One region of the Lysinibacillus sp. FSL K6-3209 genome, then DNA from elsewhere that is predicted to be linked to it. Evidence: predicted binding sites of a transcription regulator. Region 1 holds the regulator's gene; each other region holds the start of a gene.
What was found. The regulator LexA, encoded in region 1, represses DNA repair genes until DNA is damaged. The targets are predictions, from matches to a motif close to CGAACATATGTTCG.

Region 1 (5,175 bases):
TTGCGCTCCTGACCATTTGGATTGCCACGATTGGACAAGTTATTTTCTGGCCGATAGCCATTTTCTACTGCTCGACGCATACCGCGGCGAATTTTCGCATTATGAATTTTACGCTGATACTCCTCTACAATCGCTAATATTTCAAGCAACATCGTGTCCATCTCATTTAATTGGACAGGCCCCCCATCACGCATCGAAAAAACATCTGTTTCTGTTTTTTGCAATAAATGGAGTACAGCCATTCGGGCATTCCCACGCCCTAAACGTGTTTCATCTTGTACAAATAATGCTTGAATTTCGTTTTCTTTAATAAAATCGAGCATCTCAAGTAAACCTTCGCGTTCCACATCATACCCACTATGTTTGTCCTGAAAAACCTGTATCACTTCATAGTTTTGTTCCTTTGCATAACGCAGCAATTCTTCTTGTTGTCGTTCTAATGAAGAACTTTGGGTCTCTTTTTCCGTGCTAACCCGGCAGTAAAGTACAGCCGTTCGTTTTTTATTCATCATTTTCCACTTCTCGCAATTTCAATAGAATTGGTGGGCTTCGTATTGTCACCCACTACTGGTATAACGAGCGATTTCCCTGCAACAATATTAACGCTATGTAATTCGTTCTCGGCTTTCACTAGTTTAATCCAGTCATCCGTACCCATTTTACCACGGTATTGTTCGGCTAACGACCATAAGCTATCGCCATGCTCTATATGAATTTCAGTGTACGTAATATCTCCAGGATCAGTTATAAAAAGATAACTTGCAAATAATAAAATTACGCCCAATAAAATTGAAATATGTGTATTTTTTTTAAACCAATTCATGCATCATATCCCCTTTTTTAGAATGTTTGTTCGGAATGTATGTTCTTATAATAAAGCGAACAAACGTTTTTGTCAAACACTTTTCGAACCTATGTTTGCATAAGTGTTCGCATTCTGCTATACTATCTAGTAAGAAGAATGATATGAAAAAAAGAGGTGAGCAATCATGAAAAAAGTTTCGAAAAGACAAGAAGACATACTGGCGTTTATCAAAGAAGAAGTACGCGCAAAGGGCTATCCACCATCTGTACGTGAGATTGGTGAAGCAGTTGGACTTGCATCAAGCTCAACAGTTCATGGACATTTAGCTCGTTTAGAGCAAAAAGGCTTTATTCGACGAGATCCTACTAAACCGCGTGCAATTGAAATTTTAGAGCCTGAGGATTCAATTCAAAAGCAAAGTGTTATCCATGTACCACTTGTAGGGAAGGTTACTGCTGGATCACCAATTACAGCGATTGAAAATATCGACGAATATTTCCCTTTACCGGATATTTACGGGACAAGCGAAGATCAGTTATTTATGTTAGAAATCATGGGTGAATCGATGATTGAGGCAGGAATTTTTGACGGGGACTTAGTCATCGTCAAGCAAAAAGCTACAGCCGATAACGGTGATATCGTCGTAGCCATGACCGAAGAAGATGAAGCAACTGTCAAACGCTTCTTTAAAGAAAAAAATCATTTCCGCTTACAACCAGAAAACGCTACAATGGAACCGATTATTGTAGACCAAGTTTCGATTTTAGGACAAGTTGTCGGCTTATATCGCCGTGTACATTAATGCATTCTTATACTAATTCCACGACAAAAGAGAAGCATTCACTATGCTTCTCTTTTATATAACATGCTCGCTTTAACGAAAGCTGAAAAAAGTTTTTGCGCAGCAATATCTCCTACAATTGCCTGTTCTTCTGGGTGCCACTGAACTGCCAGACAAAACGGAAAATCTTCATGGACCACTGCTTCGACTAGACCGTCACTCGATTTTGCTGCAACGACTAGCTTCTCCGCTAAGACATTTACTGCTTGATGATGAAAGGAATTAACAGCAATTTTTTCTTCTTCAATAATTGTTTTTAACAATGTATGGGGTGTTATGTGAACATAATGTGTGGCAACACCACGAGCCGCTTGTTGTGCATGTTTTAGCAGCTTACTACTATGATATTCACTATCAACATCTTGGTATAACGTTCCACCCAATGCAACATTGAGCATTTGAATACCACGACAAATACCGAATATCGGCATTTTCCTTGTAAAGGCTGCGTTAAGTAAAGCCAGCTCCACCTTATCTCTTTCTGGGTGTATCTGTCCTAGCTTTGGCAAAGGTTCAGCACCAAATTCAAATGGATGAACATCGTGCCCACCCGATAAAAGTAAACCATCCGTTAACGATAGAATTTGTGCCGCATCTTCCTCTACCCCCAGCGGAATAATAAGTGGGATGCCACCAGCTTCAATAATGCTATTGCTATAGGCTACATTTAATCTCGATGATAAATCGTCTTCCGCAAACGCCGTTATACCTATAATTGGTTTCATCTATCTATCTCTCTCCTTCCTTACCATAATCCTACATACCACTGTACTATGACATTTCCATAGAAATACACTATAACCGCCGCTAGTGCGATGGAAGGGCCAAATGGAATCGGCGTTTTTCTACCTTGCTGCCGCACTTGAAGCACAATTATACCGACAACCATTCCAATGAAGGCTGCTATAAATAATGTCAATAGTGTGTTGATTGTCCCTAATACAAGGCCAAGTAAAAAGAATAATTTTATGTCGCCGCCACCTATCCCGCCACGCGACACAACTGCGATACTATATAATATGCCAAAGCCAAAGACAGCACCTACAATACTATCCCACCACGGCGTTAAAGGTGCTAGCATACGCCCAATCACTAATAATGGCAAAAAGCACAAGAGTACTTTATCCGGCATAAGCATATAGGCAATATCCGATACAACAACAATCGCCAATAATGAAATTAATAATAAAGCTACGATAAATTCTTCACTAAATCCAAATTGCCAATACGAAAAGGTAAATAATATCCCTGTTAACAGCTCTATTAGCGGATAAATCCATGAAATTTTTTGCCCACAGCTACGACATTTGCCTCTTAAAACTATATAGGACAATACCGGTATTAAATCTTTAGGCGTCAATTGCCTCTGACAAGTCGTACAGTGTGATGGTGGTTGGATTAGCGACTCCTTCATCGGCACACGTAAGCCTACCACATTAAAAAAAGAACCAAATACAAGCCCAAATACGAATACAAGTATTGTATAAGCCATTTCCATTTTTATTACCTCCTAAACTAACATAGCGCTTATTGTCCATTATCAAAAGGTTGTGACCCCGACGGTCGCGGAAATAGTAAACTCTACATTTTTCTGGTGTTTCTGACTCGTGTTTGAATTCAATACAAGTGAACTGTAATGATAAAATTCTACAGCTTCTATCCATGTTCCTGTTACCTTCATATAGAAATGGCACGTCTTTGGGGCACTTTTTTATGGACAAAAATTTTCACGGTAAAATAAAAGACCATTTACTAGTCACACTAGTAAACAGTCTTTATTTTTATTTCCTCAACAATCGGCCAGACAGTAGCATGCCGATGCCACCGATTGAGATGAAAAGTATTGCACGTATTAATAAATCGAGTGCGGATAAGTCAAAGAAAATTAGTTTTATAAAGGCGATGGCTAATATGACAAAGCCGGAAAGTCGCAGTATTCGTAAGTGACGTACCACGCCGAGCCATAATGATAGGCTTGCCGTTAGGAATAACGTAATTGTTGTTAGTGCAATGCTAAGCTTCCAATCTAGTAAGTCGTTATAAGCAAGTTGTGACACAAGACCACATACTGCTAGCATCGCACTTACTACACCTACACTAACAATGGCATCTAAAAATTTCGGCATATAGTCTTGATAGATTCGATAAATACGTCCCTTCATGAGCAAATCAAGGATGATGGCCTTAATCGTAGCAATGAAGGTTAACCGTGTCATAATATTGAGCCATTCAATCCCTTGTATATTAGAAGGAATAATGCTTAACATAAATGTAAATAACAAGAATAATACAGTCAGCACTGGCGTTAATGCCCGCCCTTTAAATGCTACTGGTAGCAACAGTGACCCTACAAACAACAATACAATGCTGATACTCATTAGATGCGGGGTATTACTAGGACTTACAATATAAACACTATCCAACTTACCTATATAAGCGATAAAGTAACTAGCTGTAATAACTGCTAATAAATCAAGCACATATAAATCTTTCATCCATTTCTCAAAGGCATTTAATGTTTCTTTACGACGTAATGCATACATATAAATAATGAAGAGATATACCCCTGGCATCAATAAGGCGAGATGTTCTATACTAAAAAATGGGGTTGGCTCGTGTATAACAAAGCTAACAATCAGTGCCACGAAAAACCCTATTGAACTGACAACTTTCATCACACTTACTCGAAGTCGTAAGCTCATCATAACGCCTGCAAATAGTATGAATGGAAGAAGTAAATCATCCACTTTTTCTGGTAGATTCATAATCAATAGCGTATTACAAAGTGTAATAAATGCGAGTGTTACGGCACTATCAAATGCCTCCTGCCATTTTTGCTTATAGCCATAACCCGCTATAACTATAAATAACATACATAATCCAAACAGTAGGAGCTCTTTATAGTCAAGTGGACTACTTATCAAGTTCATCATTAGTAAGCTAAAGACCCCTAAACTAAATTGCAATCCAACATAAATGTGCTTCCATTTCGATTCAGCATTATACAAGCGACACCAACTCGTGTAGAAAATAGCAAGTGTCATAAACAAACCTAATGCAAACATTCCTTGGTTATCATTATTCATAAAGGCGACAATACCAATTGCCAAAATTGAGAAAAAAGTAGCGACATACAGCGCAATCTTTTGTTTATGTTGCAGAATAACAAATTGCAACATTGTAAACAGGACAATGACAAAGAATAATATAATGTATGTGCTAAAATCCATGTATTCTAGTAAATACGGTAATAACAATGAGGTAAAGGCGACAAATAAAGTAAGCACCTCATTTTTCTTTAGATAGCTGATGGCTATGCCATAGCCAATGAATAGGATGGCAATAAACAATGCTAATGTTAAACCTAATACATCATATAGCATAGCACCAGCAGCAGTAGTTAATATACCTACGATAAATGCCCCTCCATATAAGGAAATGGTTACAGCTGGTGACCCTAGCTTTCTACGTTCTACTACATAGGCTATGGTTGCTAATGCGATGGATAATAAATAAGCGAGGATGATTT
Region 2 (6,687 bases), 2.1 Mb from region 1:
TTGTAAATAAAACTTCAGCTCTTCTTCTGTTGTATTTAAGACGGTCAATTGTCGTTGAAATTGTTCTTCTTGTTGTAATGATACAGTTCCCTCCAGAAGTATTGCTTGCGCCTCTTTTTCTTGTACACCTAATAAACGAAACTGGGCTTCGATGTCTTGCTGTAGGACAAATAGCTCGTCCTTTAAGTTCTGTTCTTTAACAACAAGCTGATTCCACGTTGCTTCTTTATGCATCAGCCTTGTTATTTCTTCAATGGTCTTTTCATCTGCGGTCAATTGTAGCTTACTTTGTAGAGCTTGATATTGGTCCTCTAGTTGCGTCAGTTGCAACGTTTCATGCGTCAGTCGATCTTTTAACTGTTCATAGCGTCTAATTCCTTCTGGAGGGAATTGAACAGGTGCATTGCTATTCAGTGACTGCTGTAGCTTATCTTGCTGTTCAATCAGTGGCAGCGCTTGTTTCATGATAGTGAGTTGTTGCCATTGATGTTGCAAAGTTTTTTGCTGGCCGTATAAATCCTTTAGCTGGTGTTCGAGGTGCTGTAATTTAAGCGATTTAGCTTCAAAGGTCTGAATGGTCGCCTGTTCTTTTTTAATCGTCTTTTCAAGCTGCTTTAAATGCTCAATCTTTTGATTAATAAGTGGCAGCTTACCAGATTTTTTAAAAAGCTCGCCAGCATCTTTGTCTACTTTCTTTTCAAGTGCAGATAGTTGATGAATACCGGTCGTTCCCGATGCGAGCAATAAATGCGTCAGTTCATCCTCCGACATTTTTTCAATGCCTTGTAGTTCATGAATGGAAAATGAAAAAATAGCTTCGAATGATGCGCGTGAATAGCCATATAAAAGCTTCGCTAACAGTTCCTCATGCCCCTTTGTACCATCTGCTGTATAAACTGTGACATCACCCGTTGCCTTTCCTTTTACACGTTCAATTGTACACTGACCATAGATTGGGTGTTGAATGGTCAACTGACCGCCAAATTTCGGTGATGTTTTCGGCTCATATTTCCGCTGGCTTTGCTGCTTTGTTGGAAAACCAAAAAGCATCTGCAGTATAAATTGCTGGATTGTCGTTTTCCCAGCTTCATTCATACCGTAAAAAATGGTCACACCGTCTTGGAGAGAGATGGTGATATTTTCATGTTTACCAAAGCCGTAAATGTGGATTTTCTGTATCGTTAACAAAGTTCTCACACCCTTTGAATTTCATCCGCTAATAACGCCTGCGCCTCAAGCTTCAAATGCTTAATTTCTCGTTCCGTTAAAGGTTCAACAAATCTCGCACCACTCGCATGTTGGTACAAATCCTTTAAAATATCCTTCCACTCCGTAATGTCCCATTGATCCATAACACTTATTACCGATTCTGTTATAGCTGTCGGTTCAGAAGATGCTGTACTCTTATGGATAAATAGTTTTTGCACCCACCCCATCGGTTCAATGCCATCCTCTGCTTCGCGAATGGTTTCTAGCCATTCATCTATTGTGGCATGTTCAAATAATGCTTCAGCCTCATCATCTATATGGTTTAGGTGCAAGTCAATAACAGAGGCACCATATTCCATACGATTAATGGCGATGGCCTCCTCGCATTTTTGCAGTAACTCGTTGGCATGCATTACATTTGTACAATCCACTTCTACGACGTTATAAACAACAGCAGAGGTTGGTACAAATGTTAAATTAGCAGAGGTTTGTGACAAGGTTACATCGTAAAACCCTTTTATGCCTTGTTCATTACGATGGCGGCTTTGAATATTGCCCGGATAAACTATTGGCGGTTCTTTGTGTAATAACTGTCGTTTATGAATATGCCCAAGCGCCCAATAATGATATCCTTTTGCAAGAAGTTGCTCTTTTTTAAATGGTGCATAGACCGCGTGTGTTAAATCACTAGCTTCACTGCCATGCAACATACCTATATGGATAGCATGCTGATCCTGCGCAACTGGATAATGGTGGATCATCGCTTCCTTTACATGACGCTGACCATAGCTGAAGCCATAAATATTTACCTGCTGACCACGAATTTTTAATTGCACAACACTTGTATCTGCTGGTAATTCGTAAACATTGCTCGGCAAGGCAAAGCGTGTCCAAGAACCGTGTAAATGATCGTGATTGCCATAGCTGACAATAACAGGGATGTTATGCTCAAAAAGTGTTTCCATTGCTGATTGAAAACGTCTTTGTGCCTGTAAACTGCGATTTTCTCCATCATAAATATCACCAACAATAAGCAAGAAATCCGGTCTTTCTTCGATTGCCCTATGAATAATTTTATCAAATGCTTCAAAGGTACTTGCTCTAATTTTCTTAAGATTATTGTCAGGTAATCCAAATAAGCCTTTAAAAGGACTATCTAAATGTAAATCTGCCATATGGAAAAAACGAATTGCGGACATCTAATCACCTCTATAAATAAATGGAATCTCATAATTAAGTCTAGATTTTGATTTTGCTTGTAGATTTGTGCTATCTACAGAAAGGATGAATCAAAAGCGAATATTTGTTCTATTTTATCATACTTCCTACAATATGAGAAACGAATTCATGTAACAGCCCTTCTTGAGGTTGTACTAAATTTTCCACAATTTTCGTAAATTATCGAAATATTCGCTAGATATACCGTGAAGTTTATATTTCTTCTATGTATAATAGAGATATAATTTAGTAAAGGGTGGGGTTTGTGTATGAATAATTATCGTTTTACAGCTTTTGAGAAAACTGGGGAAACTTTGTATGATGAAACTTGGACATTTGAAAACGATGAAGCAGCAAAAGTAAACGGTCAACAGCAAATCGAAGAAAAGGGAGTTGCGGAAAAAACACACCGCCTTGTGAACTCTTCAGGAAAATTAATATTATTCCATGTTTAATTGATGACGCATGTCACATTGTAATCAGCTATATTTGTGAAAATAGGTAAGCCCCGCCACTTCGCTTTTTGTGGTCGAGCAACGAGCATTCTCTCCTTGCATCATGCATGCAATGGAATCTCGTTGTCTCGCTACAGAAATGTTCGTGGCGGGGCTTACGTTGTATCATTTATTCTTTTCGAAAATGTTAAGCTGTGACCTATATCTTTGATTACATAAATGCCTTATTGTCCTACAAAGACAGGTGTTCTTTTTTCAACAAATGCATGAATGCCTTCTAAATGATCTGCCGTTTTTCGCATAGCAGATTGCCCTTGAGCTTCCATCGCTAAAATGCTCTCTAATTGAGGCATATTCTGACTATGCAAAATTCTTTTTGTCATAATCATTGACGCAATTGGTGAAGCAAGCATCTTTCCTACTAACTGATCAGCCACTGCAAAAACCGACCCTTCAGGTGCAACATAATCAATTAAGCCTACACTATGTGCTTCCTCGGCTGTTAGCACTTTTCCTTCCCAAATCATTTGTTTTGCCTTTACAGTGCCAATTCTTTCCTTCATAAAGAAATGACCCCCACCATCTGGTATTAAGCCAATCCCGATAAAGTTCATTGCCAGCTTGCTATTTTCACAAGCAACGATAATATCTGCACCAAGTGTTAAACTAAATCCTAACCCCGCTGAAGCACCATGAACTGCAGCTATCACAATCATTGGTAGTTGGTAATAAGCCTTAACAATTCGGGTTAAATAGCCCATTGCCTCATCAATATTTAACGGCTTATGAGGATCAAGCATTGCCTTAATATCCCCGCCCGCAGAAAAAACTTTACCTTCCCCGCGAATAACCAAAACCTGTATTTCCTGTTCTTGCTGTAATGCTTCAAAACACTCTGCTAATTCACGCATCATCACATCATCCATTGCATTCATCGCTTGTGGTCGATTGAGCGTTAATGTTGCACGACGCTCTAATTTTTCTAATGTAATTGTTGAAAATTCCATGTCCACACCCCCAAATATGAATAGTCATTCACTATGTACTATTCGGCTTTTTTTGGAAAACTCCTTCTGTTCTACGCAAAATAGCGGTTGTTATGCTATATTTAATGTCGAATAATGAAATTAAAGGTGGGTATTTTTGTGACACAAAAGGACTTTCGTGTATTACTTTATTATAAATATGTTGCTATCGAGGATCCTGAAGCATTTGCAGCAGAGCATTTAGCATTCTGTAAAGAACTTGGATTACTCGGTCGTATTTTAGTAGGATTAGAGGGCATTAACGGGACAGTTTCTGGTACGGTTGAACAAACGGAACAGTATATGAATCATATGAAGGCGGACCCTCGTTTTAAAGATATTATGTGGAAAATCGATGAAGCAGAAGGACATACCTTTAAAAAAATGCATGTACGTCCTCGCAAAGAGATTGTCCACCTAGGGCTAGAACAGGATATTAACCCATTAGAAATAACAGGCGATTATTTAACACCTAAGGAATTTATGACGCTTATGCAGAAAGATAATACCGTTATTATCGATGCACGAAATGATTATGAATTTGATTTAGGACATTTCCGCAATGCTGTGCGTCCAGATATCGAAAACTTCCGCGATCTTCCTGCTTGGATGGAGGAACATAAAGAGGATTTTGTTGGTAAAGACATTTTAACTTATTGCACAGGTGGCATTCGCTGCGAAAAGTTCTCTGGTTGGTTAAAGCGAGAGGGCTACGGTGAAAGTGTCGGTCAATTACATGGCGGTATTGCCACGTATGCTAAAGACCCTGACGTTCAGGGACAATTATGGGATGGACAGATGTTTGTTTTTGACCGCCGTCGCAGTGTGCCGATTAATCAGGTAGAGCATGTGATTGTTGGCAAAGACTATTTCACAGGAGAGCCAACAGAGCGTTATACAAATTGCGCTAATCCGGAATGTCATAAATTAATGCTATGCGAGGAAAAGCATGAGGCATTTTATATGCGCAGCTGTTCAGATGATTGTCGTCGCGCCAAACGGAATTTCTTTGTTGAAGAAAATGGCTGGACAGAAGAGCAAGTGGAAGAACAAATCGCAAAAATTGCACAAGTTCAACGTTAAATTGTTTGAGTGACTGGCACTGCGGGCAAGCGACTTACATTTCGTGCTTCCCGCAGAAGCCCTAATTGTGTGAGTGACTGGCACCGGCTAAATAACGTCCTACTTGCCGTCCAGTGAATAAACATCCGCCAACAAATGTGCCTTCCAACGCGCGGTATCCGTGTACCCCACCGCCACCGAAACCACTCACTTCTCCAGCTGCAAATAACCCTGGTACTGGCAGTCCGTCCATACCAATTACAGCTCCATCTAAATTGGTTTGTAATCCCCCTAATGTTTTACGGGTTAAAATATTTAAGCGCACTGCAATTAGTGGCCAATTTTTTGTATCTAACATTTTATGAGGCTTTGCAACGCGCACGACCTTATCACCAATATAATTTCTCGCTCCGTAAATAGCATTCACTTGTACATCCTTCGTAAATTTATTATCCATTTCGCGATCTCGTGCTAGAATTTGTTCCTTAATTTTTATAAAATCAAGCAAGTCATTACCTGCAAGTTTATTCATACCATCGACGAGTTGCTTTAAATCGTTCGCTATAACAAAGTCCTCACCATGATTTTTGAATGCTTGAATCGGCGCAGGTGGACCAGGCAATATACGTTTCAGCAACTGCGGGATGCTTCTATTTGTTAAATCTGGATTTTGCTCTGAACCAGATAAAGCAAACTCCTTTTCAATAATTTTCTCCGTTAAAATAAACCATGAATAATCATAACCTGTTTTTTGAATAGCCTCTAATGTGCTTAATGTATCAAACCCTGGAAAGTTGGGTGTCCCAAAGCGATTTCCCTCGGCATCAAACCACAAAGAAGATGGGCCTGGTAAAATACGAATACCGTGATTGGGCCAAATTGGATCCCAATTTTTCAATCCCTCTGTATAATGCCACATACGATCACGATTAACGATACGACCACCTACATGTTCAGTAATTTCTAGCATTCGGCCGTCTACATATGCTGGCACACCACATACCATATTTTTTGGTGGTGCCCCAAGTCGAGCTGGCCAATTTTTGCGCACTAAGTCAATATTGGCACCAATACCACCACTTGCTACAATAACCGCATCTGCTTCATAGGAAAATGCACCAATGCCTAGACGCGAACTTTGCTCTCCACGTTGGGCAAAGCTTTCTGCTAAAATTGTGCCACTTATCCCTGCAATTTTGTCGCTTTTTTGTATAAATTCATCGACACGGTGCCTCGGCTTAAAATCTACAAAGCCTTCCTTAATCGCTTTTTTCACTTTATCGGCAAATGGCTTTACAATCCCTGGACCTGTGCCCCACACAATATGAAAACGCGGAACTGAATTACCGTGACCACCTGCTAATGAGCCCCCACGTTCAGCCCAACCAACAACAGGGAAAAACTTTATTCCGAACGATTTAAGCCAAGCATATTTTTCTCCGGCAGCAAAATCTACATACGCTCGTGCCCATTTGTAAGCCCATGCATCCTCATCTTCCAATCGGTCGAAACCAGCAGTCCCTAGCCAATCCTGCCATGCAAGTTCTTTACTATCCTTAATGCCAAGCCTCTTTTGCTCTGGTGAATTTACTAAAAAGATGCCACCAAAAGACCAAAATGCCTGTCCCCCCATCGAATTTTCCGGCTCCTGATCTACTAACAGTACACGCTTCTTCGCATCTATTAATTCACAGGCAGCAACAAGTCCAGCCAGTCCA
Region 3 (6,687 bases), 1.2 Mb from region 1:
TGGTATTTTTTTATTGACATAAACCGAACATTTGTTCTATAATTAAGTTATTAAATTAAATGCTGATTAAAAATTCCTAAAAAAGGTGAATATAATAGTACATTCATATCAAAAAAATACAACTATTATTTTTATAGTGAAGTAAAATCAAAAAAAGGGAGGATTTTACATGGCTATAAATTTAAAGTTACCAAGGAATTTAGATAGATCCAGCATTAATAGTTTAATGATTCATGTTCTTGATGAGAATAAAAGGCCATTACATAATGAAGTAATAATAGATTTCACGACCCTAAATTTTATTCAACCAGCAGGAGTAGTTGCTCTTGATAATATGATTGCTTGGTTATTAAAAAGAAACGTAAATGTTAGTTTTAATACTTACACAAACGTGCTTAATAACAACACTCCCACTAAATATTTGGATGATTCAGGTTTTTTTAAGAAACATTTACGTAAGCCTCTAGTGGAAAGTGCTGTATTAAGATCCACTACAATACCATTGCAAGATGTAAATTATGAGCAAAGCCATAGTTGGTTGCAGCTAACTTTTACACCATGGCTTGCTGAGCAGTTAGGAGTGAAAAAAGCAACGCTAGGGAATATAGAAATGTGCTTAGGAGAAATCTTTAATAATATTAAGGATCACTCATATGAAAACATTGGTTGTATTTATGCTCAACATTTTCCTCAAAAAAAATTACTGACTTTTTGTATAGCAGACTTTGGAGTGGGCATACCTTATAACATAAGGAAAGTAGTATCAAATTGTTCTGATTCCGAAGCGTTGATGTACGCAATCGAAGAAGGGTTCACCACAAAAACATCGCCTAGAAATTTAGGAGCTGGTTTGTATACAATGATAAAGAACGTTGTTGTCAATCTAAAAGGTTCTGTACACATAAATTCTGGGTATGGTATATTGGATGTATATTCTAATAATGGAGAAATGGTTCCAAGACCTTTAGAGTCAGCAGGTTTTTACCCTGGTACATTTTTAGAATTCAACATTGATACTGCTGAAGTTGAAAAAGAAGATCTTGAAACGGAAGAAGAGGAGGAGTTCGAATGGTGGTAATTGAAATTTTGAATCATGTAGAACGATGTTACTCCAATGACGATGGAACAGTTATTTTTCGATTGATAAAAAGTAATTTCGATCATGGAGAAAACGTTACGGTGTCATTTTCAGGCGTTAACAGCATTACTTCAAGTTTTACAAATTCAGCCTTTATTGAGTTGATTAAAGAATATGACATTAATTATGTAAAAAAACATTTATCTTTTGTGAATTCAAATAAATCAATAAATACTATGATAAAGGACAGATTTGATTTTTTCTCAGATAGGCAACCGTTGTGTGTTTAGTGAAAAAATTAAGGACTAGGTAATCAATTAATTTTGATCCTAGTCTTTTTTATTGCTAAATAAGAACATTAGTTCTATAATATATACAAACAAACGTTCTTTTTTAGGGGAGATAAACATGTCAGCAACAGTTCCGAAACAAACAAAAATTTCAAAGATGAAGAAACTAGATGAACGAAAAGCTAAATCTACACAAGCAAAAGAACCAAAGCATTTAGCCCGAGACGAATCTGACCTCGAAGAAATCGCTTATACACTATCTGAATCAATGGAAAGGAATAAAGCTTATACATACACAATTTATAAGCGCGATGAGCAATTAGAAGGTACGGTCGTAAAAATGGATGCTAACACTAAATTAATCCACATAAAAGACAGATATATGGGCATCCATAAGGTACATTTTCTAGATATTTTAAAAGTATCTGACGTTGATTAATAGTGGAGCGTGATTGTGATGTTAAATGACCGTGGAAATATGAAATGGACAGCATTAATGTTGCCTGAACATTTAGTTCAGCTCAAGGAGTGGAAAAAGGAGCAGTTTTACGAAAAAAAGCGCGAGTTGACTGAATGGGAGCTTGAAGAGATTGAGCAAACAATCCAGCGAGCTTTCAAAATGCAAAAGCTAATTAAGCTCACACTTTGGAAAAACCAAAAATTATATGATGAAATTGGAAAGATCACTGGGGCAGATGTTTATAAAAAGGAGTTACTTTTAGATTCTGACCTATCAATCAAGCGTATTACCTTTGATATGATACAAAAAGCTTCATTGGTAGACGACGATGATTAAGCCTGATGAGCGCAGAAATGTACATGAATTTATCCTATTAGATATGGCAGTAAAATCGTTACAGAATGATTACGATGCACTAGGAAACCTAAAGATGTCAGTAGTTTATATAAAAATGGTTGATGACCTATTAAAAAATATAAGGAATGATTATTACAACAAAAAGCGTATGTTGGCCAAATGTAAAATAGAGGTTGTGAAGTGGATTCACATTGACCAATATTTTAGTGATGTGGTTTTAAAAACTCCTGGTGAAGATGTTGAATTGCGTTATGCAAAGCAAGCATTAAAAACCCAAACAGAAGATTTGATATTTAAGTACTTAAAGGAGATAAATGATAATGCCGATTCTAAGAACTAGTTCTGTTCAAATATTATTTGGAGATGGCGATGTAGGTGTTCGTATAGTTGGAAATAAAAAGCTAAAAACAGGGGCTGTTCAATTTACTAAGATTGACCCTGTACCGATTGGCACAGAATTAGAAAAAGGTGAAAAGTTAAGTTTAAATGATGCTCCTGTTACATTTGGTTTTAATAAAGTTGAGAGTTTAGATGTAGTAATTAACCAGTTGATTAAATTAAGAAATATTATAACTGGTGAAGAAGAAGACGAAAGGCAAACAAAATAGAAGAATCAAGCAAAAAAGTCACTCATTTGAAAAATAATGAGTGACTTTCTTCTATTTATAATGTTTTATATTCTCCAAATTAATGCTAGGTACTTAAAGTGTTAAATGAGGTCACAATGTAAATGACCCGATTAACACTTTGGCATAGTATAAGGTTGAGTAGAAATGATTAATATTTTTCTTAAATCCGTTGGAATTATAAACCTTTGAGTAAGAAATACAAAATTTGATATAGCGGTGATTTTATACGCATATAAGAACTTAAAACGTACGTTATAACAATAATAGTCAGGTACTCACTAATAATCGATGAGCCAGACTTTTTGAAACTAAAAAATAAATAAGGAAAAAATTTCTTATTTAAGAAATAAATTCTCTTTAAATGATTGACATTAACATAATACAGAGCTATTATACATATAATACATTATGCAGGCCGACGATCGGCTAGAGAAAACTTCTTACTTAAGTAATATAGTAAGAGGTTTTTTTCTGTCCTTTTTTAGTATAATATGGAAATATATATAATGTAGGGGTGATAATATGACCATATTAGAAAAACCATTTCTTAACATAGATATGCAAGTACAAAAATTAATAGATAGAGGGTTAATTATCGATTCTCATGATTCTACAAAAAAGTTTCTATTAAAAACTACTTATTATGATGTAATTAATGGATATAAAGATATATTTTTAGAGGACAAGGTCAATAATACTGATGAAGATAGATTTCTTCCTAATACTAAATTTGATGATTTAATATCACTTTATAGTTTGGATAAGAATATTCGTACCCATATTTTTAATGCTGTCTTAGCAATTGAATGTAATTTTTATTCTGTTCTTTCATATTGTATTTCTGAAAAATATGGAGAAAAACATGAAGAATATCTAAAAAAAGAAAATTATAAAGCTGGGAAAATACAATCTTATAATAGAAAATCCGAACGCGAAAATCTATTATGGAAAATAAACAAAAAAATAAGAGAAGCTGAGGAACAGCCATTAAAATATTACGTACAAAAATATGACAATGTTCCTCCGTGGATATTAGTTAAATCTTTAACTTTTGGAGAATTGTTAGTTTTATATAAATTATCAACTTCAGACATTAAAGAAAATGTATTAATAATATTATTAGGTAGTGATCCTACTGAAGAAGAAAAAGAATTTTTCTTGAAAAGCATGGAGTTGTTTAACAAGTTTCGTAATAGAGCAGCTCATGGTGGAAGAATGTATAATTACAAAACAAACATAGAATTACCATATAGAGAGTGGCTTTTCGATTTATTAGGAATCACTAAGGAGGAGTATAACCGCGGTCAAGGAAAAAGCGATAATGGCGCCTTCCTTTTAGCCATTCTTAATTTTCATAAAAACGATGCCAAACGTCTTTATGAATTTGTAGTTTTTTTAAACTTTGAGTTAAAAGGTTACATGGAAAAACAACCGATACATGCACAGAGTATTTTTAATTTTTTGGGAATTCCATTCGATTTTTATGATAGAGTTACAACTTGTTTAAGTTACGGAATTTTAAAAAGCGTTTAAAGAAACATATCTTTAAAGTAATACTTTTTAATGACCTGAAACTCACAAATCACAGCGTGCCTGTGAGGTATCGTTTGAACTAGAGGAGTTATAATAGGAAATCCAACAGGTTACTACAATAAAAAGGTTTGTGACTTTCATATTACGCAATAATAACACGCTACATGATGGTATAGTGTTTATAAAATATAATCGATTGAAACTATTTAAGAATGATGCCGAAACGATGCCATAAACAAATTACAATCAATTTCAGCAAAAAATAAAACTCTGTTGTATACTTATTAAGTATTGTTATATTTGAAAGAGATTACAATCAAATACATTAACAAACCGCGGTGTTAGATGGACGTAAACGCGGACAATTTAATAAGGAGTGAAACAAGTGTCAAACATAGAAGAGTTAAATGATCAGCTATTGGTGAGACGTCAAAAAATGACTGCTATTCAAGAGAACGGTCAAGATCCATTTGGTAGTCGATTTGAGCGTACACATCTTTCTACAGAAGTGCGCGAACAATTTGCAGATCAAACAAAAGAACAGCTAGAAGAAAACCTACAAGAAGTAATTATCGCAGGTCGTATTATGACAAAGCGCGGTAAAGGGAAAGCTGGCTTTGCACATATTCAAGATTTAGGTGGACAAATTCAAATTTACGTTCGTCAGGATCATGTTGGTGAAGAAGCTTATGACTTATTTAAACAAGCTGACCTTGGAGATATCGTAGGTGTACGTGGTAACGTATTCCGTACGCAAGTGGGAGAGCTTTCAGTGAAGGCTGAAGGATTTACGTTCCTAACAAAAGCGCTACGTCCTATGCCTGAAAAATTCCATGGCTTACAAGATGTAGAACAACGATACCGTCAACGTTATTTAGATTTAATGACAAACGAAGATAGCAAAAAAACATTTATTACGCGTTCTAAAATTATCCGCGCAATTCGTAACTATTTAGATAATGCAGGCTACTTAGAAGTAGAAACACCAATGCTTCATACAATTGCTGGTGGTGCAGCGGCTCGTCCGTTTATTACTCACCATAATGCACTTGATATGGAACTATACATGCGTATTGCTATCGAGTTGCACCTAAAACGTTTAATCGTGGGTGGACTAGAAAAAGTTTATGAGATTGGCCGTGTATTCCGTAACGAAGGTATCTCTACTCGTCACAATCCGGAGTTCACAATGATTGAGCTGTACGAAGCATATGCAGACTACAAAGATATCATGTCATTAACAGAAAACTTAATTGCCCATGTAGCACAAGAAGTTCTTGGCACAACATCCGTACAATACGGTGAAGATGAAATTAACCTTGCTGTAGGTTGGAGACGTGTTCATATGGTAGATGCAGTTAAAGAAGCTACAGGCGTTGATTTCTGGCAGCCAATGACGAAGGAACAAGCGCAAGCACTTGCAAAAGAACACGGAGTAGAAGTCAAAGCGGCGCATGAAGTCGGTCATATTATTAATGAATTCTTCGAACAAAAAGTAGAAGAAACACTAGTGCAGCCAACTTTTGTATTCGGTCACCCTGTAGAAATCTCTCCTTTAGCGAAGAAAAACCCAGAGGACGAGCGTTTCACAGATCGTTTTGAGCTGTTTATCGTACGTCGTGAGCATGCGAATGCATTCACAGAGCTTAATGATCCAATCGATCAACGTGAACGCTTTGAGGCGCAACTAGCTGAAAAAGAGGCGGGCAATGACGAAGCACACGAAATGGATAATGACTTTATTGAAGCTTTAGAATACGGTATGCCGCCAACAGGTGGATTAGGTATTGGTATTGACCGTCTAATCATGCTTCTTACAAACTCACCATCAATTCGTGATGTACTATTATTCCCAACAATGCGTCATATAACGAAATAATCATTAAATTAGGAGATCCTTGTTGAAAAGGGTCTCTTTTTTTATTGAGAAATGACAAAAACAGAGGTATAGTAATAACAATGTTTTCAAAGCAAGAATAATTGTAAAAACATCGTAGCTAGAAACTACTATTAATAGCTTACTAATGACGTTTTTTTTAAAGAAATAATATTTTTGTAGAAAAATACTTGCAGAGATTTTAGAAACGTGATAAATTATTACTTGTCGTTAAGACGACGCAACATTAAGTATTACAAACTTCTTAAATAATGACCGCAAAAAAATGTTGACAACAACATTTGGAAGTGGTAAGATTTAAAAGTTGTCACTTCTTAAAGAAGTAAAGTATTTTAAAAAAGTTGTTGACAACGAAGTTTGAAAATGTTATTATATAAAAGTTGCTGAAACAAACGGCATCGAAATGAACCTTGAAAACTGAACAAGCAAAACGTAATCAATAT
Region 4 (6,687 bases), 860 kb from region 1:
TACGGTAATTCCGTTATAACGATTTGTTCTTTCCCGCCTTTTAATGGTTCTATGGCTGCTTGAGCACGAACAATAATTTTACCGCGTCCTGTTTCATAAGCCTTTTTAATACCATCGACACCTTGAATAATCCCTCCTGTTGGGAAGTCAGGACCTTTAATCACCGTCATAAGCTCATCGACAGAAGCATTCGGTTGATCTAAACGCATTAAAACGGCATCTAACACCTCATCAAGTGCATGTGGAGGAATATCTGTGGCATAACCGGCGGATATCCCTGTCGACCCGTTGACAAGTAAATTCGGGAAGCGAGCAGGCAATACCGTTGGCTCCATATCTTGATCATCAAAATTCGGTACAAATTCCACTGTCTTTTTACCGATATCACGTAGCATTTCAGCTGCAATTGCTGACAATCTTGCTTCTGTATAACGCATCGCAGCAGGTGGATCTCCATCAACAGAACCATTATTTCCGTGCATTTCTATCAGCATATGGCGCGCTTTCCAATCTTGACTCATTCGCACCATCGCTTCATATACCGAACTATCACCATGTGGATGGTAGTTACCGATTACATTTCCGACAGTTTTGGCAGACTTACGGAACGGTTTATCATTCGTATTGCCTTCCGTATACATTGCAAATAAAATACGTCGCTGTACAGGTTTAAGACCGTCGCGCGCATCTGGCAACGCTCGGTCTTGAATAATATATTTACTATAACGACCAAACCGGTCGCCCATTACTTCTTCTAATGGTAAATCTTGAAACTTTTCCGTACTACTCATGCTTGGTCCTCCTCTTGTTGGATGAATTCATTGTCTAAAATATTCGAATCATCCTCCATGCCGAAGTTAACATTTGCTTCGATCCATTTACGGCGCGGTTCTACCTTATCGCCCATTAACGTTGTCACGCGACGCTCAGCACGTGCTCCATCCTCAATCGTGACACGAATTAATGTACGTGTCTCTGGGTTCATCGTTGTATCCCATAGTTGGTCAGCATTCATCTCACCAAGTCCTTTATAACGTTGTAGGATATAGCCTTTCCCCACTTTTTTAATGGCTTTTTGTAAATCATTTTCGGTCCAAGCATATTCAATGACCTCTTTTTTCCCTACACCCTTAGATACTTTATAAAGTGGTGGCAACGCAATAAATACTTTGCCAGCCTCAATTAATGGGCGCATATAACGATAGAAGAATGTTAATAGTAGCACCTGAATATGTGCGCCATCCGTATCAGCATCGGTCATAATGACCACTTTATCGTAGGCTGAATCTTCTACTGAGAACTCCGCTCCGACTCCAGCACCAATAGCATGAATAATCGTGGAAATTTCCTCATTTTTCATAATATCTTGGAGCTTCGCTTTTTCGGTATTAATGACTTTACCGCGCAATGGTAAAATCGCCTGAAACGTACGATCTCGCCCTTGTTTCGCTGAACCGCCAGCAGAATCACCTTCGACTAAATATAATTCGTTTTTCGCAGCATTACGAGATTGTGCAGGTGTTAGCTTTCCTGAAAGAATGGTACTTCCTTTTTTACTTTTCTTCCCGTTACGAGCATCTTCGCGTGCTTTTCGCGCCGCTTCACGTACTTGTTGAGCACGAATCGCTTTTCGAACAAGCGATGCAGATAATTCGGCATTTTCTTCTAGCACATATAAAATTTGCTCAGAGACAACGCTATCGACTGCCGAACGCGCTTCACTTGTACCGAGCTTTCCTTTCGTTTGCCCTTCAAATTGTAATAAATGTTCAGGAATACGGACAGAAACGATTGCCGCTAAACCTTCGCGAATATCTGTCCCTTCTAGATTTTTATCTTTATCTTTTAGTAAGCCTATTTTCCGTGCATATTCATTGAAAACTCGTGTCAAGGCAGCTTTTGCACCGGTTTCATGTGTCCCACCATCACGTGTACGGACGTTATTTACAAACGATAAGATTGTTTCTGAATAACCATCGTTGAATTGGAAGGCAAATTCAACTTCGATATCGTCTTGCTCGCCCTCTACATATTTGACAGGATGAAGGACATCTTTTTCCTCATTCAAATACGCAACGAAAGCTTCAATGCCGTTTTCGTAAAAGAAAACATCACCTTTGCCTTCCTCGCGTTGATCAATTAACTCAATTTTTAATCCTTTTAATAAAAATGCAGACTCACGTAAACGTTCTGCAAGTGTATCATAATTGAATTTAGTGACGGAGAAGATTGTGTCATCTGGTAGGAAATGGACAAGTGTTCCTGTTTGCTTTGTCTGACCAATTTCTTCTAGAGTCGTCACAGGATGTCCGCCGTTTTCAAAACGCTGTTTATATTTTTTCCCATCGCGATGAATCGTCACTTCTAAAAATGTCGATAAGGCATTAACAACGGACGAGCCAACACCGTGTAAGCCGCCACTCGTTTTATAGCCGCCTTGTCCAAATTTACCACCTGCATGTAAAACTGTGAAAATAATTTCAGGGGTAGGTTTGCCCATTTTATGCATACCCGTTGGCATTCCACGTCCAAAATCTCGAACGCTTAAACTTTGATCTTTATGAATTGTGACAATGATATGAGAACCAAAGCCAGCAAGTGCTTCATCCACCGCATTATCTACGATTTCATATACAAGGTGATGAAGTCCTCTGCCATCTGTGGAACCGATATACATGCCGGGTCGCTTTCGTACCGCTTCTAATCCTTCTAATACTTGAATTGCGTCATCATTATAGACGCTAGGTGACTGTTTATTCGCCAAAAGATTCCCCTCCAAAAAACAAACGCATGTTCTGATTACGTTCTCATCCTAATAATAATAGCATTTCCTGTCAATAGCTAGTGACAGATATATATAATTTTTAATTTCGCTACAACGTAATTGCTTCTATGAACTATGTTTAGAGACCAATCAAGGGTAGGCTACTGTCATGAATGTCAGCAAATATTTTAAGCTTACTGCCTTGACTACCAAACAAAATCCACAACAACTGTAGGAGGCGCTATCTTCACTTAAGTGAGCATTGAACGCCTTCTAATTACTGAACACTCCAGCATACCAAAAACATCAGTGGTAGGCGTTTTTTTGTTGAGTGATGATTTTTAATAGCTTCACAAGAGAAATTACAGATAGACTTCTATTCTACCAAAGGAATGTGTGATTGACAAAATTGCCATTTTACCTATATTTTAAGAAAGCGCTTAGGTATTAATACAATACTAGTTCCGAATAACCGTACATAAGCTATTATAAGCCTGTGACTTTTGAAATCATGATGTGCTATTTCCTTTTGTATTGAATTCAAGGCTCATGATGAAATCTCCTTCATATCATTGTAGATTAAAGAGAAAAAGTGTAAAATACTTGTTACAAACTATTAGTACCAAGTGTTATTATTTGGATGAAAGGAGTCCACCTATGTTAAACGGACTTATTATTTTATGTGCCTATCTTATCGGCTCTATACCTTCCGGGTTATGGATTGGCAAAATATTTTACAAAACAGATATTCGCGAGCATGGTAGCGGCAATTTAGGGGCTACCAATACTTTCCGTATATTAGGGAAAAAAGCGGGTTTAGTGGTGACGGTGATGGATGTTTTAAAAGGAACAGCAGCCGTGTTACTAGTGATGCTACCAGTATTTGCTGATGTCACAATTCACTCACTTATTCTAGGGCTTGTTGCGGTCATTGGACATATGTTCCCTATCTTTGCAAGTTTCCGTGGCGGTAAAGCGGTTGCCACTTCAGCGGGCGTCCTCCTAGGCTATTCTTGGCCTTTATTTATTTTACTATTCATCACTTTTATCGTAACATTAAAGCTCACGAAAATTGTCAGCCTCACATCAATGATTGCGGCACTTGTAGCATTAATCTATTCGATAATCTATTTTTTTGTGACAGGCGATTTTGCATTAGGGATTTTAGTAGCCTTTTTATTTACCTTTATCATTTATCGACACCGAGCAAATATTTCGCGCATTAAAAATGGCACGGAGCCAAAAGTTAAATGGCTTTAAAAATGAAAGGAGTTCTCGCATGAATATCGCATTGACAGCGCAAGCTTTACAATGGTTTAAAAATGAAATGGAAGTCGAAAAAGGTGATTCAATTCGCTTTTACGCTAGATATGGCGGCTCAAGTCCCTTTCATGAAGGTTTTTCCCTAGGGATGACACGTGAAGAACCAATTGAGATAGGCGTTCAAACAGTAGTAGACGATGTCACATACTATATTGACGAAAAAGATCTATGGTTTTTTAACGATTATAATTTACACGTTGATGTAGACGAACAACTTCACGAATTAAAGTATGACTATATAAAATAACACAGTATTTCCTTTCTCTATTGAAAGGAAATACTGTTTTTTTATTTCAAGACTAAACCATCTTAAGTTTTCTCGGTTTGGTTTAGCTATCCGCAAAATTGACCATCCTCATACTAGTCAATCTATACTCTGAGGAGGAATATAAATGCCCGTTTCAAAAAACAACAATACCTCCCAACAGCAAAATCCAGCAACGAATTTACTGCACACTTCTCTTTCAGAAAATATTTTTACCATCAAAGAAGCACTTGGTCATAGTAATGATGTGATTATTCGTGAAATGATTATCGACAAACTTGATTGTTTGGCCATCGCTATTATTAACATTGATGGCATATCCGACAAAACGGTAATTACGGATTTTATACTAGAAAATCTACTGTTTGAAATTGACAACGAACCGGAAAATACAATTGACAACATAAACGACTATATGAAAAAACAATGTTTAGCGGTAGGTGATGTGAAAGATCTTTATGATTTTACTGCGTTATTTACGTCCATTTTAAATGGTGAGACCGTCATTGTCATAGAAGGGCAATCCGTGGCAATTGCGACAGATACTAAAAGCGCAAAAGATCGAGCCGTCACCGAGCCACAAACAGAATCTGTGATTAGAGGGCCCAGAGAGTCTTTTACGGAAACATTACGGACAAACACAGCACTCATTCGTCGAAAAATAAAAAGTCCTAATCTTTGGATAAAATCTCGGGTCATAGGAGAGGTAACCCAAACAGATGTAGCTGTTATGTATATCAATGGCATAGCAAATGACAAAATTGTACAAGAGGTGCTTGACCGCCTAGATAAAATTAAAATTGATGGCGTATTAGAAACTGGATATTTAGAGGATTTTATTCAGGACTCGAAATTTTCCATATTTCCTATGATTTATAATACAGAACGCCCAGATGTTATTGCCGGTGAATTATTAGAAGGTCGAATTGCAATATTAGTGGATGGCACACCTCTAGTGTTAACCGTCCCTGTCGTATTTACATCCTTTTTACAAGCTGCAGAAGATTATTACCAAAATTGGATTATTAGTTCCCTAATCCGCCTTTTACGTTTTTTTGGTATTTTGCTTGCATTAATTATGCCTTCTTTATATGTGGCTATTACGACCTTTCATCAAGAAATGCTACCGACGCCGATGCTTATTAGTATCGCTTCACAGCGAGAAGGCGTGCCCTTCCCCGCCGTCGTTGAAGCGCTAATTATGGAAGTTGCCTTTGAAATATTGCGTGAGGCAGGTCTACGAATGCCAAGAACGATTGGTCCAGCCGTATCCATTGTTGGTACGTTAGTAATCGGACAAGCTGCCGTAGAAGCGGGCGTAGTATCCGCAGTGATGGTCATTATCGTGGCATTAACAGCCATTTGTAGCTTCCTGTTTCCTTCTTACGGCTTATCAAACACGATTCGTGTCCTGCGCTTCCCTCTTATGATATTAGCTGCGATTTTTGGTTTATTTGGGGTGATGTTCGGCATTATGATGATTATTCTTCATTTATGTAGTTTAAGATCTTTTGGTGTTCCCTATATGAGTCCATTCGGGCCATTAATTGTGAAAGATCAAAAAGATGCGATGGTCTTATTCCCACGTAGAAAGTTATTTACAAGACCACGACTCGTTAGTCAACAAAATAATGTTCGAGAACAACAATATTACGAAAAAAGAACTAAACATTAAAGTGCAAATGAGGAATCCATCATGTCAAACAGAAAGATGATTTTGTTATTCTTAATCCTCACTTTAATATTGAGTGGTTGCTGGAGTAAGCGGGAGTTAAACGAATTAGCAATCGTCGTTGCACTAGGCATCGATAAAGTAGACGAGGATTTTGAAGTTTCCATTCAAGTAGTAGACCCGAGTCAAATTTCCTCAAAGCAACCATCTAGTGGCCGCGCACCCGTTGTTACCTACCATGCAAAGGGAAAAAGTGTGTTTGAAGCCATTAGAAGAATGACAACAATAACACCACGGAAACCTTATTTTGCTCATTTGCAAATTGTCGTAATTGGTGAAGGATTAGCAGAAGAGGGCTTAAACGAACCTCTAGATTTTATTGCGAGAGATCATGAATTTAGAAACGACTTTGATCTTGTAGTATCTCATAAAACAGCTGCAAAAGAAGTGCTGAATGTATTAACACCTATTGAAAAAATGCCAGCCAATAAATTATTAAATTCGATTAAGGTGTCAGAAAAATCATGGGGTTCAACCTTATCTGTTAGCACAGCTGAATTGCTCAACACCCTTAGTAGCAAAGAAAAAAGTGCCGTATTATCAGCAGTTGAGATACATGGAGATTTGCAATTAGGAATTGACCAAACCAATGTAGAAAGAATT

Region 2: a site for LexA is predicted at 2,506-2,519, ahead of MHH88_RS18580 (DNA repair exonuclease). Genes of this name have one in related genera too.
Region 3: a site for LexA is predicted at 1,455-1,468, ahead of MHH88_RS00900 (YolD-like family protein). Genes of this name have one in related genera too.
Region 4: a site for LexA is predicted at 2,784-2,797, ahead of parE (DNA topoisomerase IV subunit B). Genes of this name have one in related genera too.

The regions. Positions count from the first base shown of each region.
Region 1 covers NZ_CP150264.1:1,323,886-1,329,060, reverse strand. Annotated here, with positions in the region: gene MHH88_RS06205 (recombinase family protein) at 1-509, opposite strand, end outside; gene MHH88_RS06200 (LysM peptidoglycan-binding domain-containing protein) at 509-823, opposite strand; gene lexA (transcriptional repressor LexA) at 990-1,607, shown strand; gene MHH88_RS06190 (gamma-glutamyl-gamma-aminobutyrate hydrolase family protein) at 1,649-2,371, opposite strand; gene MHH88_RS06185 (prepilin peptidase) at 2,392-3,144, opposite strand; gene MHH88_RS06180 (DUF2339 domain-containing protein) at 3,428-5,175, opposite strand, start outside.
Region 2 covers NZ_CP150264.1:3,814,957-3,821,643, forward strand. Annotated here, with positions in the region: gene MHH88_RS18575 (AAA family ATPase) at 1-1,188, opposite strand, end outside; gene MHH88_RS18580 (DNA repair exonuclease) at 1,194-2,408, opposite strand; gene MHH88_RS18585 (YhzD family protein) at 2,697-2,882, shown strand; gene MHH88_RS18590 (enoyl-CoA hydratase) at 3,107-3,889, opposite strand; gene MHH88_RS18595 (rhodanese-related sulfurtransferase) at 4,028-4,990, shown strand; gene MHH88_RS18600 (FAD-binding dehydrogenase) at 5,052-6,687, opposite strand, start outside.
Region 3 covers NZ_CP150264.1:154,902-161,588, forward strand. Annotated here, with positions in the region: gene MHH88_RS00890 (ATP-binding protein) at 170-1,078, shown strand; gene MHH88_RS00895 (STAS-like domain-containing protein) at 1,069-1,368, shown strand; gene MHH88_RS00900 (YolD-like family protein) at 1,487-1,807, shown strand; gene MHH88_RS00905 (YolD-like family protein) at 1,847-2,164, shown strand; gene MHH88_RS00910 (aconitate hydratase) at 2,157-2,525, shown strand; gene MHH88_RS00915 (hypothetical protein) at 2,506-2,793, shown strand; gene MHH88_RS00920 (Abi family protein) at 3,337-4,347, shown strand; gene lysS (lysine--tRNA ligase) at 4,724-6,226, shown strand.
Region 4 covers NZ_CP150264.1:2,185,881-2,192,567, reverse strand. Annotated here, with positions in the region: gene parC (DNA topoisomerase IV subunit A) at 1-791, opposite strand, end outside; gene parE (DNA topoisomerase IV subunit B) at 788-2,764, opposite strand; gene plsY (glycerol-3-phosphate 1-O-acyltransferase PlsY) at 3,422-4,024, shown strand; gene MHH88_RS10490 (HesB/YadR/YfhF family protein) at 4,044-4,334, shown strand; gene MHH88_RS10485 (spore germination protein) at 4,480-6,027, shown strand; gene MHH88_RS10480 (Ger(x)C family spore germination protein) at 6,049-6,687, shown strand, end outside.